Chlorobaculum parvum NCIB 8327: one gene and its partner. Each later gene encodes a partner of the first gene's protein in a complex. Links are inferred from orthologs where the notes say so. Each region holds a gene or a part of one and is shown on either strand. Other genes may lie near its edges.

Region 1 (2,972 bases):
ACAAGCAGCGCGACATCACCAAGCTGAATCGCGAGCTACGCCGCAACAGCAAGTCGCTCATTACTATCGAGCCAGCGCTGCAGGCAACCTCGCATCCGGTGTTACTGGGTATTACCAGCGCCGCCTTGCAGACCGAAAGCGTCATCTCTGCAGCCTCTTTCCAGGAGACCACCAAGGTGCTGACCGATGCAGCCGTGGCTGGCAAGGTCGATCATCTCGCCGGTCTGAAAGAGAATGTTATTGTTGGTAAGCTTATTCCTGCCGGTACCGGATTGCGCAAATACCGCTCAATCAGGCTTCAGTCCAACGAACCTGAAGAGGTCGACGTCATTGAGTCAGCTTCGACTGGAGATGCAGAGGAGGAGAACTAACTGGTAAAGCTGCTTTTAGCTTACGTTATTTCCTGATTACAAAGCCATCCAGCCTATAACGGGCTGGGTGGCTTTTTTGTCAAGTGCTCTTTGTAACGACATCGATTATTCCCTGAGAGGTGCCAGGTAATCTTTCGGATGCGGAAGTACTATTGTTCAGAGATAATGCTGGACGTGCAATAAATGGGATCACTTTTGAGGGAGAGGAGTGTAATGTGTGAGTGCCGTTGGTTCTACAAATGTTGTCTTAGTTTATGTCACAGTTGTAAGCAATGCAATAGCTTTTGAGACCGGAGAAGCTTTTTCGCACATTCTTCTGTTTCACAAAGAGGGGTCAGCAGGGTCAGTGTCTTATCAGTTTGTTGTTGATTTGAAACGGCGGAAAAACGAAAGCCCTGCAAACCATCGAGGTCGCAGGGCTTTACTGTTACGAGCCAGAGCGCTCTGTCGAGAGCGCTTAGTGCTTTTCGTAGCGGAAGCTGTCGAGGAAGCTGGTGTCGAACTCGCCACTCCTGAAGACCGGGTCGTGCATGACCTGCTTGTGGAACGGAATGGTAGTCTTGATGCCCATCACGATGAACTCGTCGAGCGCTCTCGACATGCGGGCGATCGCTTCGTCGCGGGTGTGCGCGGTGACGATGAGTTTGCCGATCATGGAGTCGTAGTTCGACGGCACCACGTAGCTTGCGTAGCAGTGGGAGTCGATTCTGACGCCCGGCCCGCCCGGAGTGTGGAACACCTGCACCTCGCCCGGCGACGGCCTGAACATGTGCTCGGGATCTTCGGCGTTGATGCGGCACTCGATGGAGTGGCCGCGTGGCTCAAACACTTTGCCTTCGAGACTTCCACCAGCGGCGATGCGAATCTGCTCCTTGACCAGATCGACATCGTAGCGCTGCTCGGTCACGGGATGCTCCACCTGGATGCGGGTGTTCATCTCCATGAAGTAGAAGTTCTTGTGCTTGTCGAGCAGGAACTCGATGGTGCCGGCGCCTTCGTAGTTGATCGCCTTGGCGGCGGCCACGGCTGCTTCGCCCATCTTCGTGCGCAGGGCTTCATCGACCACCGGTGAGGGGGTCTCCTCGATCAGCTTCTGGTGGCGGCGCTGCACGGTGCAGTCGCGCTCGCCGAGGTGCAGCACGTTGCCGTGCTGGTCGGCCAGAATCTGAATTTCGATGTGACGAGGATTTTCAAGGAACTTTTCGATATAGACGCCGCTGTTGCCGAACGCCATGCCGGCTTCGCTCTGCGCGGTCTTGAGGTTTTTTTCGAGCTGGCTCTCTTCATGCACCACTCTCATACCCTTGCCGCCGCCACCGGCAGTCGGCTTGATGATGACCGGGTAGCCAATTCTTTTGGCGGTTTCGATTGCGTGACCGACATCCTCGACCAAGCCTTCGCTACCGGGCACCACCGGCACGCCGGCGGCGATCATGGTCGATTTGGCGGTGTTCTTGTCGCCCATCCGGTTGATCATGTCAGCCGATGGGCCGATGAACTTGATATTCGAGGAGTGGCAGACTTCTGAAAAATCGGCGTTCTCGGCAAGGAAGCCGTAACCGGGATGAATGGCGTCAGCGTTGGTGACTTCGGCAGCCGCGATAATGCGCGGGATGTTGAGGTAGCTTTCACGCGAAAGGGGCGGGCCGATGCAGACCGCTTCGTCTGCATACTTGACATGAAGAGAATCGACATCGGCGGTCGAATAGACGGCGACGGTGCAAATGCCCATCTCCCGGCAGGTGTGCATGACCCTTAAGGCGATCTCTCCACGGTTAGCTATGAGTATTTTTTTGAACAAGGTGCAGTACTGGTTGAAAGTTATGGCTTGATTCGGAACAGGACCTGATTGTATTCGACAGGCTGACCGTTTTCAACGAGAATTTCGGCGATGGTTCCGGAACCCTCTGCCTCGATCTCGTTCATGAGCTTCATGGCTTCGATGATGCACAGTACATCGCCAGCCTTGACCTTGTCGCCTTCATTGACAAATGCCTCGGCGTCCGGGGAAGGCGAACGGTAGAACGTGCCCACAATCGGAGAGTGAATGTCAATGAGATCCCCGGCGGCGGCTGGCGCGGCAGAAGCCGGAGCTGGCTGTTCCTGCACGGCTGCAGGTTGTGGCACGGACGGCGCTGCCTGAACGGGTTGCGCCATGGCAGGGGCGGTCGGCAATACAGCCTGGGCTTTCGAGTTGTTTCGTCTCAGCGTGATTTCGGACTCGCCGTTCTTGATGACGACTTCATCAAGAGACGAACCGTTGACAATCTCGATAAGCTGCTGGATTTCCTTGAGGTTCATGAGTGTGGTCTTAAGATTTTTACGCGCAATTCGGTTATGACTGGCAAGTTAATCACTTTTTAACTCTATCCATGTACTCGCCGCTCCGGGTGTCGATGCGGATGATGCTGCCGGTCTGGATAAACATGGGCACGTTCACCTCGGCACCGGTTTCGACGATGGCCGGCTTGGTGCCGCTGGTGGCGCGGTCATCCTTGCTTGCAGGGTTGGTTTCGGTAACCTCCAGTTCAACGAAGGTCGGCAGTTCAACTTCGAGAATCGAGCCGTCATCGGCAAACACGATATCGACCATCACGGCAT
Region 2 (3,490 bases), 1.6 Mb from region 1 along the record:
TTAGCCATATGCTTCAAACTTTTTTTGCGGAAACCGGCGATAAGGCCCCCGTGTGTTACAGCTTCGCAGAAATCCTTGCCAGATCGTAACGAAGCCCTGCAAAAGATCACCTAAAATACAGAGACGAAACAAGAATTCCTGAAATCCGGTTCCGCTTTCCTTAAATTAATAAAACAGCACCTCCGTCGCCTCTCCGACTTTTGGTATATTGAACGCTTCATACCACCACTCAAGACCGCCAAATAGCCATGCAGGTACGCCTCATTTCCGTCACCAATCCGCTCATCGAAATCGACGACCGCCAGCTTACCCCCGAAGGCCTTATGGCCTACTGCGCGAGGGTTTCGAGCCCGCATCAGGAGACGCCGGACTACGAGAAGCTGCTCTCCTACTGCATTGACAAGAAGCACTGGAGCGTGTTCGAGATGGTTGACATGACCGTCGAAATCACCACCTCCCGTGCCATCTCCCCGCAGATTCTCCGGCACCGGAGCTTCTGCTTCCAGGAGTTCTCGCAGCGCTATGCCAAAGCGCAGACGACCGAAAAGTACCAGCCGAGGCGGCAGGATACGAAGAACCGGCAGAACTCGCTGGACGATCTCGACGAAGCAACCGTGGCATGGTTCGACGAAGCGCAGGAGAAGATTGCGAAGCTCGCATTCGACAGCTACGAAGAGGCGCTGGAGAAGGGCATTGCCAAGGAGAGCGCCCGCGTGCTGCTGCCGCTCGGCACGCAGACCCGGCTCTACATGAAAGGTTCCGTGCGAAGCTGGATTCACTACCTCGACGTCCGCACCGACCCGACCACCCAGAAAGAGCACCGCGACATCGCCGAAGCCATCAAATCGATTTTCATGGAACAGTTCCCGGTCATCAGCAAGGCAATGGGCTGGAAAACAGTTGAGAGTTGATAATGGATAGTTGACAATAGCAAGGACATCCCGACAAGTCGGGATGCCCTGAACATACCCGAGTATCATACATTTTCACTGTCCACTCAGTCCATTTCCCTCCTCAGCCCACAAAAAAAAGGGCGGTTCACAAACCGCCCTTGAAGAACACTATCCGATACCACTCCGTTTACCCCCGCAGGTGCTTGAACAGCTTGATGAGCTGCAAGCGCAAGTCCTTGCGGTGAACGATCATATCGACGAAACCGTGCTCCTTGAGAAACTCGGCGCGCTGGAAGCCTTCGGGCAGGTCGCGCTTGATGGTATCGCGGATAACTCGCGGGCCGGCAAAGCCGATGAGCGCTTTCGGCTCGCTGATGTTCAGATCGCCAAGCATGGCATACGAAGCGCTGATGCCGCCCATCGTCGGATCGGTCATGAGCGAGATGAATGGAATGTTCCGTTCACCGAGTCGCGTCAGACGGGCTGAGGTCTTGGCCATCTGCATGAGGCTGAACGCGCCCTCCATCATGCGTGCGCCGCCGGATTGAGAAATCAATATGAGCGGTGCGTTCAATTCGACGCTCTTGTCAGCCGCCCGCGAAATCTTTTCACCTACCACCGAGCCCATCGAGCCGCCGATGAAACCGAAATCCATCGCGGAAATAACCGCAGCGGAACCACCCATCGAACCGGTAGCGTTCCGGCACGCTTCGCTCTTTCCCGATTTCTGCATCGTGTCGCGCACGCGATCGGGATACTTTTTCGTATCGACAAAGGTAAGCGGATCGGCAGCTCTGAGCTGGCCGTCGAATTCATCCCACGCCCCATCGTCGAACAGGAACGAGAAGTAGAGATCAGGACTGATTCGGAAGTGATGACCACACTCCGGGCAGGTGTAGAGGTGATCTTCGAGCTGTTTTTTGTGCAACGCAGCGCCGCATTCGTCGCATTTGGACCACAACCCTTCAGGGGTGTCGCGCTTGTCCGTTGTCTTGATGGAGGGTATCCCCCGTTTGAACCAGACCATTTTTATTATTACCACTAAAGAGTTTACTTTGGAATTCAAGATATAAACTCGCCACGACATCTCAAAAACAGGCTGCTGCCGGAGTCTCCTGTGAACTGCAATCATCAACAGCACAAGCGCTTGAGCAGACGCCCGATTTTCATTGGGCTGGCCCTGCTGCTGTCGATCGTGCTCGAGCTCATCCCGGCCGGACGCGCCAGCGCCGAGCCTGTGACCGTCTGGCCCGACACGCTTGCCACGCCCTGCCAGCGTTACGAAATATTACCAGCCATGCGCCCCCTGCGCAAAACCGTCGGACTCGCGCTCTCGGGTGGAGGAGCCAACGGCATTGCCCAGATCGGCGTGCTCAAAGCATTGGAAGAGGCGCAGGTGCCCATCGACCGCATCGCCGGCACCAGCATGGGTGCGCTGGTCGGTGGACTGTACAGTTCAGGCTACTCAGCCGCAGAGCTCGATTCGCTCGCCCACGCCCTGCCCTGGGAAAAACTGACGTCGCTCAATAGCGAAACGCCCAGAACCAACAGCTATCTGGAACAGAAAGCGATCCGTGACCGGGCCTCCATCGCCATCCGTTTTGAAAAATTCAAGCTCGTCGTGCCCAAATCGCTGAGCGCGGCCCAAACCTTCACCCGAACCATCGACCTGCTGGTGCTCAACGCACCGTACCACACCGGCAGCTCATTTTCCGATCTGCCGGTTTCGTTCAGAGCGGTCACGACTGATCTGCTCTCCGGCCGCCGGGTCACGCTCACCTCAGGGCCACTCTCGGAAGCGATGCGGGCCAGCAGCACGGTGCCGATCCTTAACCAGCCCATCGAGCGGGGCGGCCGGAGACTTGCCGACGGCGGTCTGGTGGCCAACCTGCCCATTGATGAGCTTGAAAACGCCGGGGCAGACTACAAGGTCGCCGTGGACACGCACGGCAGGATGTACACTGACAGCAGCGAACTCGACGTTCCCTGGAAGGCCGCCGACCAGGCCATGACCATTCTGACCCAGGTGCAGTACCCCCAGCAGCTCGAACAGGCCGACCTGGTCATCGCGCCCGACCTCGAAAACCACAAGGCGACCGATTTCTCAGACATCCCGGAACTGATCGACGCCGGCTACGCCAAAGGCCGCCTGCTCGCCCCCGTCATCAAACGGAGCATCCAGGTCGAGCCGAAGCACGACATCGCACTCTCCGGCTATCGCAAAACCATCGAAGGCATCCCGGCGACGGCAGCCTATCTCGAACAGGCCAGAACGGCCAACGCCATCGTACGCAGCGGAACCCACGCGAAAAAAATCCTGCAAGAACTTCTGGAAACCGGTCTGTTCAGCCGTGCCTGGACCAGAATCGATAAAAAAGCCGGAACCGCCGCTTTCGTACTTGAACCACTCCCCCGGCTTGAGCGGGTCGAACTCACCGGCGGCCCTTCGAATGCTGTTTCACAAAAAAAGATCGACCAGGCCTTCGAGCCAATCCTCGACCGGCTCTACACCAACGCCGTGGCGACCAGCGCACTTGAAAAGCTGATCCGCCTCTACCGGCAGCAAGGCTACAGCCTCGTCCAGATCGAGAACTGCT

Evidence for each region.
Region 2: the proteins of accC (region 1) and accD are in contact, whole or in part, in a solved structure (PDB 8UXZ), measured with the Escherichia coli proteins. The link is inferred for Chlorobaculum parvum NCIB 8327 from one-to-one orthologs.

What each region holds. Positions count from the first base shown.
Region 1 is NC_011027.1:2,068,625-2,071,596, reverse strand. It holds accC (acetyl-CoA carboxylase biotin carboxylase subunit), read right to left. Parts: upstream 2,173-2,972; coding sequence 829-2,172; downstream 1-828. Other genes in the region: efp (elongation factor P), read right to left, coding at 2,725-2,972; accB (acetyl-CoA carboxylase biotin carboxyl carrier protein), read right to left, coding at 2,193-2,672; rpoC (DNA-directed RNA polymerase subunit beta'), read left to right, coding at 1-371. UniProt on the Escherichia coli protein: This protein is a component of the acetyl coenzyme A carboxylase complex; first, biotin carboxylase catalyzes the carboxylation of the carrier protein and then the transcarboxylase transfers the carboxyl group to form malonyl-CoA.
Region 2 is NC_011027.1:429,765-433,254, reverse strand. Bases 1-2,970 are described here. They hold accD (acetyl-CoA carboxylase, carboxyltransferase subunit beta), read right to left. Parts: upstream 1,921-2,970; coding sequence 1,081-1,920; downstream 1-1,080. Other genes in these bases: CPAR_RS02075 (BamA/TamA family outer membrane protein), read left to right, coding at 2,191-2,970; thyX (FAD-dependent thymidylate synthase), read left to right, coding at 249-911; clpP (ATP-dependent Clp endopeptidase proteolytic subunit ClpP), read right to left, coding at 1-8. Also shown: more of CPAR_RS02075, read left to right, coding at 2,971-3,490.